DNA from 3 places in the Rhizobium sp. WW_1 genome. Region 1 is predicted to be linked to each of the others. Evidence: riboswitches for the same ligand, from Rfam matches in the RefSeq annotation. Region 1 holds a riboswitch; each other region holds the start of a gene.
The links. A riboswitch is a leader RNA that binds a small molecule or an ion and turns the genes downstream of it on or off. The one in region 1 is predicted to bind cobalamin.

Region 1 (3,648 bases):
GGGCGAGAAGAGGTACATGTCCTCGTTATTCTTCGCGAGCTCGAAGGTGATGTCAGGGATGACGACGCCGAGCGACAGCGTCTTGATGCGGATCTTCTCATCGGCATTTTCGCGCTTGGTATCGAGGAAGCGCATGATGTCCGGGTGGTGGGCGTTCAGATAGACGGCGCCTGCACCCTGCCGCGCGCCAAGCTGGTTGGCGTAGGAGAAGGAGTCTTCCAGCAGCTTCATCACGGGAATGATGCCAGACGACTGGTTCTCGATGTGCTTGATCGGCGCACCGGCCTCGCGGATATTGGTGAGCGACAGAGCGACGCCGCCGCCGCGCTTCGACAGCTGCAGCGCGGAATTGATGGCGCGGCCAATCGATTCCATATTGTCTTCGACACGCAGCAGGAAGCAGGAAACCAGCTCGCCGCGTTGCTTCTTGCCGGCATTGAGGAAGGTCGGCGTCGCCGGCTGGAAGCGGCCGGAGATGATCTCGTCGACCAGATCGTGGGCAATCTGCTCACTGCCCTGCGCCAGCGTCATCGCCACCATGCAGACGCGATCCTCGTAGCGCTCAAGGTAGCGCTTTCCATCGAAGGTCTTCAGCGTGTAGCTGGTGTAATATTTGAAGGCGCCGAGGAAGGTCGGGAAGCGGAATTTCTTCGCATAGGCGTGATCGAAGAGATCGCGCACGAAATTGAAGGAATATTGGTCCAGCACCTCCTGCTCGTAATAGCCCTCCGTTACCAGATAATCGAGCTTCTCCCGAAGGTTATGGAAGAAAACCGTGTTCTGGTTGACGTGCTGGAGGAAATATTGCTTGGCCGCCATGCGGTCCTTGTCGAGCTGGATCTTTCCCTGCTCGTCATAGAGGTTCAACATGGCGTTGAGGGCGTGATAGTCCAATGCCGTTTCCGTGGCCTTCGCTGGCCGGTCAAGCGTTAGCGTGTCCAAAATCGTTCCAATCCGTGTCTGACATTGGCGACATCCTCATCCGTGCCCAGAAGTTCGAACCGATAGAGATACGGCACCTGGCATTTTGTGGAGATAATGTCGCCGGCGATCCCGTAGGTCGCGCCGAAGTTGCTGTTGCCCGCGGCGATCACCCCGCGGATGTTCGAACGGTTTCCCGCATCATTGAGGAAGCGGATCACCTGCTTGGGCACGGCCCCCTTTCCTCCTTCGCCGCAATAGGTCGGGACGATGAGGACATAGGGCGAGGTCGCACGAAACTCGTCTCCCGCAGCAAGCGGAATACGGGCGGCCGGCAATGCAAGCTTTGCAACAAAGCGATGGGTGTTTTCCGATCGGCTTGAGAAATAGACGATCTCGCCCATCGCACAGCTCCTCAGGCGAGCGCGCTGATCATGTCAGGACGGAAACCAGCCCAATGCAGTTCGCCGGCGACAACAACCGGGACCTGACGATAGCCGAGACCCTGCACCAGCTCATAGGCCGCCGAATCGGCAGATACGTCGATTATGGTGTAGTCGATACCCTGGCGATCGAGGGCGCGGGTCGTGGCTGTGCATTGAACGCAGGCGGGCTTGCTGTAAACGGTGATGCTCATTGGATATCCTCGTGTATGGTGTGGGCATGCAAATCGTTCGGGCACCGGATGATGCCCGTTGGTCGGGATGGAGATAGTGGCAAAAGCCTAGCCGGAGCCGGACGCTTAAGCGGCCGTCATTCGCGTGGGCGACTATGGATACTCAAGAACATGCACTTCACCCCGAAATCATTCATACGGGGCACTTCGGGAAGCGACGACGGCAATCATGCCGCGCAAACCATCGCTCGCCAACCGGACACCCCGCCCGTGGACGCTGTTATTCGAGGCAGGTCTCCTGGCTCGCGGGTCAAAACATTCGTCTCGCCTTCCCAAGGCACAGGGCCTCAGTGACTTTACCCAACGAATGCTCACCGCTCACAGTTGCGGGGGCAGCCCCGGCTTGACAAGCATCATATTTGCCGACCGGATTCCCATCTTAGCCTCCAATTCTTGCGAATCAGCGGAACCTCGAACACTATATATAGTATTCCAGGTTAAAATTACGTCAACTGCTTCGACGGCCTACGACCGATTTCCATACTGATACACACAGATAATTTGGCTTGAAGCCTGCACGCAAGGGCTGGACAAGCGCCACGTTACTCTATTACGTTGCATATGTAATGTTATTACATAAAGGATTCCGTATGCCTCGCACAAGTTCTGGTACCTTCCTGGCGGCTTCATCACTTGCCTGCGCCTTGCTCTTTCCATTTCCGTCCATCGCCGACGACGAAAACGAGACGGAAAGCTGGCGGCTGTTCGTCGCCGATCATAGCCTGCCAATCGTCCGCACGATCGACGCGGCCAGCGGCAAGGAAATTGGCCGATTCGATCTCGAAGGCTATGCCGCGCTATCGCTTAGCCAGTCGGGCCGGACGGTCTTTGCGGTTCAAGGCGAAAAGAATGTGGTCAACGCAATTGCCACCGGCATATCCCTTTCCGATCATGGAGAGCACCGCGACATCGAACTTTCCGACCCGAAGCTACTTTCAGTATCGATCAAAGGCGAAAAGCCTGGCCACGTGGTGACGCACGGCAATGATGTCGCGATCTTCTTCGACCGTGAGGACAAATTCGACCTTCTCTCCGAAAGCGACCTTGTCACAGGCAAAGCCGACATCCGCGCATTCAAGACGATGGCTGCCCACCACGGCGTTGCCGTTCCGATGGGCAATCATCTCCTTGTTTCGGCACCGAATGTCGAAGCACCCGTCAAGGAGGGCGAATTGCCGCCACGTCTGGGCCTGCGCGTCCTCGACCGAAAGGGTGAACAGGTCGGCGATATCAAGCCCTGCACAGGGCTCCACGGCGAAGCCACATCTGCCCGGTTGGTTGCCTTTGGCTGCGAGGAAGGCGTTCTCATCGCGCATCCCGGCGGCACGGACGGCCCGAAAATCCAGATGCTCGCCTATGGTTCATCGCTCCCCAAGGGCAAGGTATCGACATTGCTCGGCGGCACATCCATCCAATTCTTCCTCGGTAATTATGGCGAACAGAATGTCGTGCTGATCGATCCCGACAACGCGGCCGAGCCCTACAAGCTTATCGAACTGCCGACGCGACGTGTCGACTTCGTACTCGACCCGGCAAAGCCGCAGCATGCCTACATTCTGACCGAGGACGGCAAACTACATCTTCTCGATGTCGTCAAAGGCGCGATCGTCCAGTCCCAGACCGTTACCGAACCTTACAGCAAGGACGGACATTGGCGCGACCCGCGACCGCGCCTTGCCGTGGCCGGCGGCCTCATCGCCATCACCGACCCTCGCCACGGTCTCGTGCGCATGGTCGACAACCAGTCCCTGAAGGAAGTCCGCAGCATCCCAGTCGAAGGGCAACCCTTCGCGATCGTTGCGGTCGGCGGATCGGGTGCCGTACACTAACAGATCAGGGATAGAGGACGGCGGTGGGAGGGGTAACGACACGCACAAGCCTTCGACCTCTCACAGCCGGCACGGTTCATATCTTGCGCGGCGTCATCAGTCGTCGGATTTGGTGAAAGAAAACGGGGCCAGTTGCTCGGCTGGCCCCCGAGCATTGATGATCGACCGAGAAGCAGACCGCCCGCCCGTCAACCACATCAAGCGGCATGCGGGCGAAATATG
Region 2 (3,648 bases), on a different contig from region 1:
AGATCATGGGATCGTCCCATTCCTCGAAATAAACTCTCACGGGTTGCCTCGTGGTTGATTGGGCCCGCAGGGTTTCAAGGCGAGCCTGATAGAATGCAACCAGGGTTTCACCCTTGTGGCTGGCTCCGACAAGGGCGCTGACGGTTCTGATCATTGCAAGAATTCCGGCGATGTCACGCTGATTGAACGCATGCACCGCAATTCCATGGCGGACGAGGTCTGCGACGATCGGCGCCTGCAGATCCGAGAACGTCAGAACGAGATCGGGCTCCAGCGCCAGTATCTTGTCGATATCGGCCGATGTGAAGGCGGAGACCCGCGGCTTTTCGCGTCGAACCTGGGGCGGCCGCACCGCATAGCCGGAAACGCCGACGATCCTCTCCTGCTCACCGAGCAGATAGAGGACCTCGACCGTTTCTTCCGTCAGACAGACGATTCTATTTGGAGGAAATGCTCTCACGATCTTCGATCAAAGGGTGCGAGGTGGCGTCGCTTTTCCGGCCGGCTCGAGAAAGCCCGCCGAACGAATGACCGCATAGATTGCCATCAGCCCTGCGAAGGCCACGATATTGTCGCGGAGAATCTGAGCGATGACCGCCAAGGAGAATGCATCATCTCCGGAAGGCAGCATCAGTGTGGCGATGAACAACACGATTTCGTAGGCGCAGAAGCCGACCAGCAGCGCGACGAGGGCTGTCACGACGGGTCCAAACTTGAGACGCGCAAGCGCAAAATCCGTCGCCAATGCCGTGCCCGCCGCCAGGCCGATCACTCCGCCCCAGGCAAAACTGTCCCATTCGCGGGGATAACCGAGCAGCAGGTATCCGACCGCCTGATTGCCGAGCCACGTGGCGGCGACAACGGCAATTCCATCGCGTCGCTTCAGCGTCACCGATGCGATGGCGGCGATCGCCGCGAATGGCGTTGCACAGGCCAGAACATAGGAAAAGGCCAGGCCGCATGCCGACACTAAAGCGATCCAGGCTACTCTGGCGTCTTTGCCCGCAATTTCCAATGAGGGTCGGCTATGCGAGGGCATCGTCTCAACTCCAATCTATCTTTGAAAAATAACATCGAACGATTGGTTTTCAAAACGCCGTCATTGGTCGTCCGACTGAAGGCGTCGGCCTAGCGACACATCGTCGTGAAAATAAAGGTCTGATCTGTTCAGAATGCGATGGACGGACGTCGTTTTTCGAAGGAGACGCCGGCAATGCGGCGTGTTTAAATATGCTGTCCTTGGTGCCGCTTCGAATCGAAGTGGATAATTGGGAAGCCGGTCGAAATCCGGCGCTGCCCCCGCAACGGTAGCGAAGCCTAATGCCGACGACGGCCACTGGATCAATTGATCTGGGAAGGTGTCGGCAAGCCCCTGACGGGGCGGCTTCGGAGCCCGGAAACCAGCCTTGGTCACATGAATGACTTGACTGACTGCGGAGGGCATTCAGGAAGCTGATTGGCGTATTGGCTGCCGGGCCAATCGAGATCGATCTTCCGCCTTTTCAGTCAGTGCTCAAACCGGGAGCATCTGATGACGGATTTTTACAGCGACGTGCTGCGCAAACTGCAAAACAGGCGCGATGGCTATAGCCTGGAACAGGCTTTCTACACCGATCCGGAACTGTACAGGCTCGACCTCGAGCATATTTGGTACAAGGATTGGCTTTTCGTCGGACACGATTGCGAGGTTCCGAGAGCCGGCAACTACTTCACGCTGCAGGTCGGCGACTATCCGATCGTCATCACGCGGGATCGGCAAGGCGTAATTCGCGCCCTGCATAATTCCTGCCGACACCGCGGATCGCGCGTCTGCACGCAGCCCAAGGGATCATCGGCCAAGCTTGTCTGTCCCTATCATCAATGGACCTACGAACTGGACGGCTCGCTGCTGTTCGCACGGCAGATGGGCGAGGATTTCGACAAGTCGGCAAATGGCCTCAAGCCGGTCCATTGCGAGACCGTCGGCGGCTATATTTTCGTAAGCCTCGCCGATGAGCCGCTCGATTTTGGTCCGATGCGCGAGATGGTCGCAAGCTATCTTGCTCCGCATAATCTCAAGGACACGAAGGTCGCCTTCGAAAGCACGATCATCGAAAAGGGCAATTGGAAACTGGTCTGGGAGAACAATCGCGAATGCTATCATTGCGCGGCCAATCACCCGGAACTGTGCCGGACCTATCCGGAGGCTCCGACCGCAACCGGGGTCCAGGGTGCAAAGGATGATCCCGTCATCGCCGAACATTGGGCACGCTGCGAGGCCTCCGGCCTGCCGAGCGAATTCAAGATTTCTTCGACCGGCCAGTTCCGCGTGGCGCGCATGCCGCTGATCGAGGACGCGGAAAGCTATACCATGTCAGGCAAGCGGGCCGTGAAGCACCAACTCTCCGACGATGTCAGCCAGAGCCACATCGGTACGCTGCTGCTTTTCCATTATCCAAGCACCTGGAACCATGTGCTGGTCGATCATGCCATTACGTTCCGCGTCCTGCCGCTGGGCCCGGAATCAACGCAGGTCACGACAAAATGGCTGGTTCACAAGGATGCCGTCGAAGGCGTCGACTATAACATCGACGAACTGACGCATGTCTGGAACGAAACCAACGATCAGGACCGCCGGATCGTCGAGGAGAATGCGTTTGGCATCCGCTCTCCAGCCTATGAGCCGGGACCATATTCGGTCGAGCATGAAGGCGGTGTAATGCAGTTCGTCGAATGGTATGCGAACTTCATGCGCGATCGCAGGCAGTTTTGAACGACGGGAAATCGAGTGGGCCGGCGCAATACCCTAGCTCGCCGTGTCGTCCTTGCCGTAATAGAGCTTGCCGAGCTCGATCGGTTCGCGTCCCTGGCTGCGGCGGTGCATGTTCGAGTCGCGCAGCGAATAGACGCAGCCGCAATATTCCTGCTGGTAGAACTGCTCCCGCTTGCTGATCTCGATCATGCGGGCGGAACCGCCGCCTTTACGCCAGTTGAAATCCCAATAGCTGAGGCCGTCATAAGGAGCGACTGCCCGCTCGCCGCAATCATTGATCTGCGCCATGTTTTTCCAGCGCGAGATCCCAAGCGAACTGGTCATCACCGGAAAACCGTTCTCGTGTGCATAGAGCGCTGTCCGTTCGAAGCGCATGTCGAAACACATCGTGCAGCGAACGCCGCGCTCAGGCTCCCATTCCATTCCCTTCGCCCGGGCAAACCAGTTGTCCTTGTCATAGTCGGCGTCGACAAAGGGCACATCGTTCTTTTCCGCGAAGCGAACATTCTCCTCTTTGCGCAAGAGGTATTCACGCTCCGGATGGATGTTCGGATTGTAGAAGAAGATGGTGTAGTCGATGCCCGAGGCCGACATTGCCTCCATCACTTCCCCCGAACACGGCGCACAACAGGAATGCAGCAGCACTTTCTTGCTGCCGTCGGGCGGGGTCAAAACGGAGCGTACGAAATCGTTCATGGCCGCCTCATATCATAGCCACAGGGTTATCGCGACCCTGAATTGGGAAGGATCGTCTTCACGATCGAGGCATCGAGCGCTTCATAGTCGTGAAGCCCGATAGTGTCGTAGAGTTCGCCGCGCGTTTGCATCTCGGTCCAAACGGCCTCTGCGGAGCCGTCGCGCTTCAAGGTGGCGTAAAGCTTTTCCTGAGCCTTGTT
Region 3 (3,648 bases), on a different contig from region 1:
TTCTCAGGCTGCGCAAGCCATGAGGGCTTCGGCAAACTGCCGGCGGTGGACGTGGGCAACAGTCTTTTCATGATAGCGACCTTATATTTCGGTTCGTCAAATAGCGTAATTGGCAGACCATTGCTCAAGAATGGTCTTGTATGGTTTGATGAAGTGCTCCTCAGCAAATCTGCCCTGCTCGATAGCCAACCGGCTACGTTCTTCTCGATCATAGACAATTCGAGTGAGTGAATAGTCCTGGTGCTTCAGGCTCGGCTGATAACATGTCCCGGCAGCCGAATTGGCATTGTAAATCTCGGGTCGGTAGATCTTCTGAAAAGTCTCCATCGTGCTGATGGTGCTGATCAGTTCAAGATTGGTGTAATCACCAAGCAGGTCGCCGAGAAAATAGAAAGCCAAAGGCGCGACGCTATTCGGCGGCATGAAATAGCGAACCTTTAGTCCCATTTTTCTGAAGTATTCATCGGTTGAAGAGAATTCATCCTGGTGGTATTCGATACCCAACACCGGATGCTGATTTTCAGTTCGGCGATATGTCCTGCTGCTTGACGCGCTCAGGCAGATAATCGGCGGCTTATCGAAATTTTCCTTGTAGGCACCTGAATTCAGAAAGCTTTTGAACAGCTTACCATGCAGGTCGCCGAAATTATCCGGAATGCTGAAATCGGGGCGGTTCTTGTTGTGCTCTGGCAACACGACGCTGAAGTCGTAATCTCGCACGTAAGAGGAGAAGTTGTTCCCCACAACGCCCTGAATGCGTTCATTCGTTTTCCGGTCGACGATGTTCGTTTTCAATACCTCAATTAATGGGAAGGCATTACCGTCGCCTTCAGCACCGATATTCATTTCAACGGAAATGATCTCAAGTTCGACAGAATAACGATCTGCATTTGGGTTATCCCAATTCGCCAGGGCGTTGAAACGGTTGTCGATCATCTTCAAGGCGTTCCGCAGATTCTCCTGACGGTTCGCCCCTCTCGCCAAATTGGCAAAATTAGTGGTGATCCGCGTGTTCTCTGCGGGGCGATAATCCTCATCGAAAGAAATTCGCTTTATATTAAACGTAAATTCTTCGTTCATCGCGATCTTGCGCTCTAAATTCCGAGATAAAACCTGCATTACTGTTTTCCCTTTCGAGATTTTCCTAATTGTATGTTCCGGTTTTCTCGGGCGTAATTCGTCACACCCTCCGACATTAGGAGCGGTGCGTGCTATGTAGCTGAGGGATTGATCGACTAAAAATGGTTTTATCTCATTGAAGCATGAGCCATCTTCATCATTTCGCGGTCGAAGCGCTCCAGCCGGAATTCAAAGACGTCGCCTTTCCCAGTGCTCATAATGGGCAGCCACTCGCCTCAAGCTTGACTTTTTACAGACATCTTGACCCCTTCGGCGACATGCGGCATTGGTTCGTCGTCGTGGTTCTGCGGACGAAAGTCCGGAGCTAAGAGGGAATTCGGTCAGGGATCTTGTGAAGACCCGAAGCCGAAGCTGCCCCCGCAACTGTGAGCGGCAAGCGAAGGTCCATCCATGTCACTGAGGCGTGCCTCGGGAAGACGGACCATAGCAATGACCCGCAAGCCAGGAGACCTGCCGCGATAGATAACGTCCACGGGCGGGGTGTCCCGGTGTGCCGCTTTTGCGATCGGCATTCCCGTGCCGTCGCCTTTGCGTCATGTCAGCACCTTACCACAACACAATGGCAGTGCCGATGACAGAGACCACGACGATAGCAAAAACTGCCCAGCATGGCTCGATAGCCAGCCTTATCGATATCGCTTTTCCCGAAGATACGAACCATCACGGCACCCTTATCGGGGGTACCGGACTTGTCGAGCGCGCAGGCCGCAGCTCCATGTCCATCGAGACAAAATTTCGGTCCGAAAACCCGTTGACGGGCAACTGGCATAATACGGTCACCCGACACTTCAGGATGGTGGCGGTCTGCAAGGATCACCGGCCAGCTTCCGTCCACGGTCGTGGTGCGACCGGAGCCGTTCCCCTTGAGCAGAGGCGGGCATAACCATGCTGGACAGGCAACATCTGTCAATCCTGCGCGAAGTCGATCGCTTGGGCAGTCTGACGGCGGCAGCCGAACGGCTGAATGTGACCCAGTCTGCACTCAGCCATACGATCCGAAAGCTCGAAGAGCGCTATGGCGTGGCTGTGTGGGAGAAGGATGGTCGTAATCTTCGCCTCACCGAGGCCGGGCGTTACATTGTGACGCTGGCGCAACGCATTCTACCGCAGATCGAAAGGGCTGAGGATGTCTTGTCGGATTATCGCTACGGTCAGCGAGGCTCTCTGAAGATCGGCATGGAATGCCATCCCTGCCATCAATGGCTGATGGGCGTCACAAAACCCTATCTGGTGGACTGGCCGGACGTGGATCTGGAACTGACGACATCATTTGCCTTCGGAGGGGTGGCAGCTCTGACGGGATACGAGATCGATATCCTGATCACACCGGATCCGATCGAGGCGCCGGGCATCCATTATCTATCTGTGTTTGACTACGAGCTCGTGCTTGCCGTACCGACCGATCACCCACTCGCGCGCAAGGACTACGCCGAACCAGCGGATCTGCTGGACGAAACTCTCTTCACCTATCCCGTGCCGCCGGAGCGATTGGATGTATTCACGCAGTTTCTAGCTCCCGCCAACTGCCGTCCGCGACATCACCGGAATGTTGAGACCACGGAAATGATGCTTCAGCTCGTTGCGGCCGGTCGTGGCGTCAGCGCCATTCCGAACTGGCTTGTACGTCGGGAGGCTGCCGAACTCGGCGTTCGTCCTGTCCGGATCGGAAAGAGCGGAATAGGTAAGAGTATCCATCTCGGTCTGAGAAGCGGCGACGAAGCCGTCGATTTTATAGCTGGGTTCCTAAACACGTCGCGCCAGACATCAGCTTGACGCGTCTGTGCCCTTGTCCTCCTTGCCGGAATAGACCTTGCCGATCGAACTCGGCGAGGTCTACGGCTATCAAAGACTGTATGACTATCGTCTCGACCGAGGCGAGATGCGTTGCCCGAACCGGGCTGCGCATCTGACCCGTCTTGCCGGAGTTAAGGCGCAGATCTGTTGCAAACGTCGCTGGCGCCTGGGGCGGCAGGACTTCCATCGTTGTAGATAATGCGCTCAACCAGCAATTTGACGTAGAAGTTCCGGATAAGGACTGGGTCACGGGCGTCATATTGCAAGCGCTGCTGATGGCGGTGTCGAGGTGCAAGCCGAAGGGTCAGATGTCGATCCACTCGGATCAGAGCTCGCAGCTCACCCGCATGGACTGGGCCTCGTTCGTCAAGCACCATAACCTGGTTCACTCGATGAGCCGACGGGTTAACTGCCATGACAATCCTGTGGCCGAGAGCTTCTTCAATCTTCTGGAGCGTGAACGGATACGCCGCAGGGGTTGCCGGTCACGCAACGAGGCTCGCTAGGACGTGTTCGATCACATCGCGACGTTCTGCAATCCGAAACGCAAACACGTCAAAAACGGGATGCTGTCACCGGTCGGCATCGCGAAGCAGCAGAAATTACAACCCAGGGGCGTCTACGAAGCGCTGGGCAATTTCCATAACCGGATCCCGTGTCCATAATAAGTACACACGCGTCTATTCGAAGAGAAAACTAGTTCACGCAAGCGCA

Region 2: it holds a riboswitch for cobalamin, as region 1 does, so the genes downstream of both, BJ928_RS16765 (aromatic ring-hydroxylating dioxygenase subunit alpha) here and nrdH (glutaredoxin-like protein NrdH) in region 1, are expected to answer to the same signal.
Region 3: it holds a riboswitch for cobalamin, as region 1 does, so the genes downstream of both, BJ928_RS39600 (hypothetical protein) here and nrdH (glutaredoxin-like protein NrdH) in region 1, are expected to answer to the same signal.

What each region holds. Positions count from the first base shown of each region.
Region 1 covers NZ_RAIN01000004.1:212,851-216,498, forward strand. The annotation lists gene nrdE (class 1b ribonucleoside-diphosphate reductase subunit alpha) at 1-942, opposite strand, end outside; gene nrdI (class Ib ribonucleoside-diphosphate reductase assembly flavoprotein NrdI) at 930-1,325, opposite strand; gene nrdH (glutaredoxin-like protein NrdH) at 1,337-1,558, opposite strand; cobalamin riboswitch at 1,808-2,026, opposite strand; gene aztD (zinc metallochaperone AztD) at 2,188-3,426, shown strand; gene BJ928_RS14135 (acyltransferase family protein) at 3,624-3,648, opposite strand, start outside.
Region 2 covers NZ_RAIN01000005.1:214,770-218,417, forward strand. The annotation lists gene BJ928_RS16755 (cobalamin-binding protein) at 1-460, opposite strand, end outside; gene BJ928_RS16760 (hypothetical protein) at 470-970, opposite strand; cobalamin riboswitch at 1,224-1,424, shown strand; gene BJ928_RS16765 (aromatic ring-hydroxylating dioxygenase subunit alpha) at 1,532-2,752, shown strand; gene BJ928_RS16770 (epoxyqueuosine reductase QueH) at 2,786-3,448, opposite strand; gene prpB (methylisocitrate lyase) at 3,475-3,648, opposite strand, start outside.
Region 3 covers NZ_RAIN01000027.1:49,890-53,537, forward strand. The annotation lists gene BJ928_RS35820 (methionine synthase) at 1-71, opposite strand, end outside; gene BJ928_RS35825 (DUF1852 domain-containing protein) at 97-1,080, opposite strand; cobalamin riboswitch at 1,403-1,613, shown strand; gene BJ928_RS39600 (hypothetical protein) at 1,712-2,023, shown strand; partial or broken gene BJ928_RS35835 (LysR family transcriptional regulator) at 2,026-2,829, shown strand; partial or broken gene BJ928_RS39605 (IS3 family transposase) at 2,868-3,599, shown strand.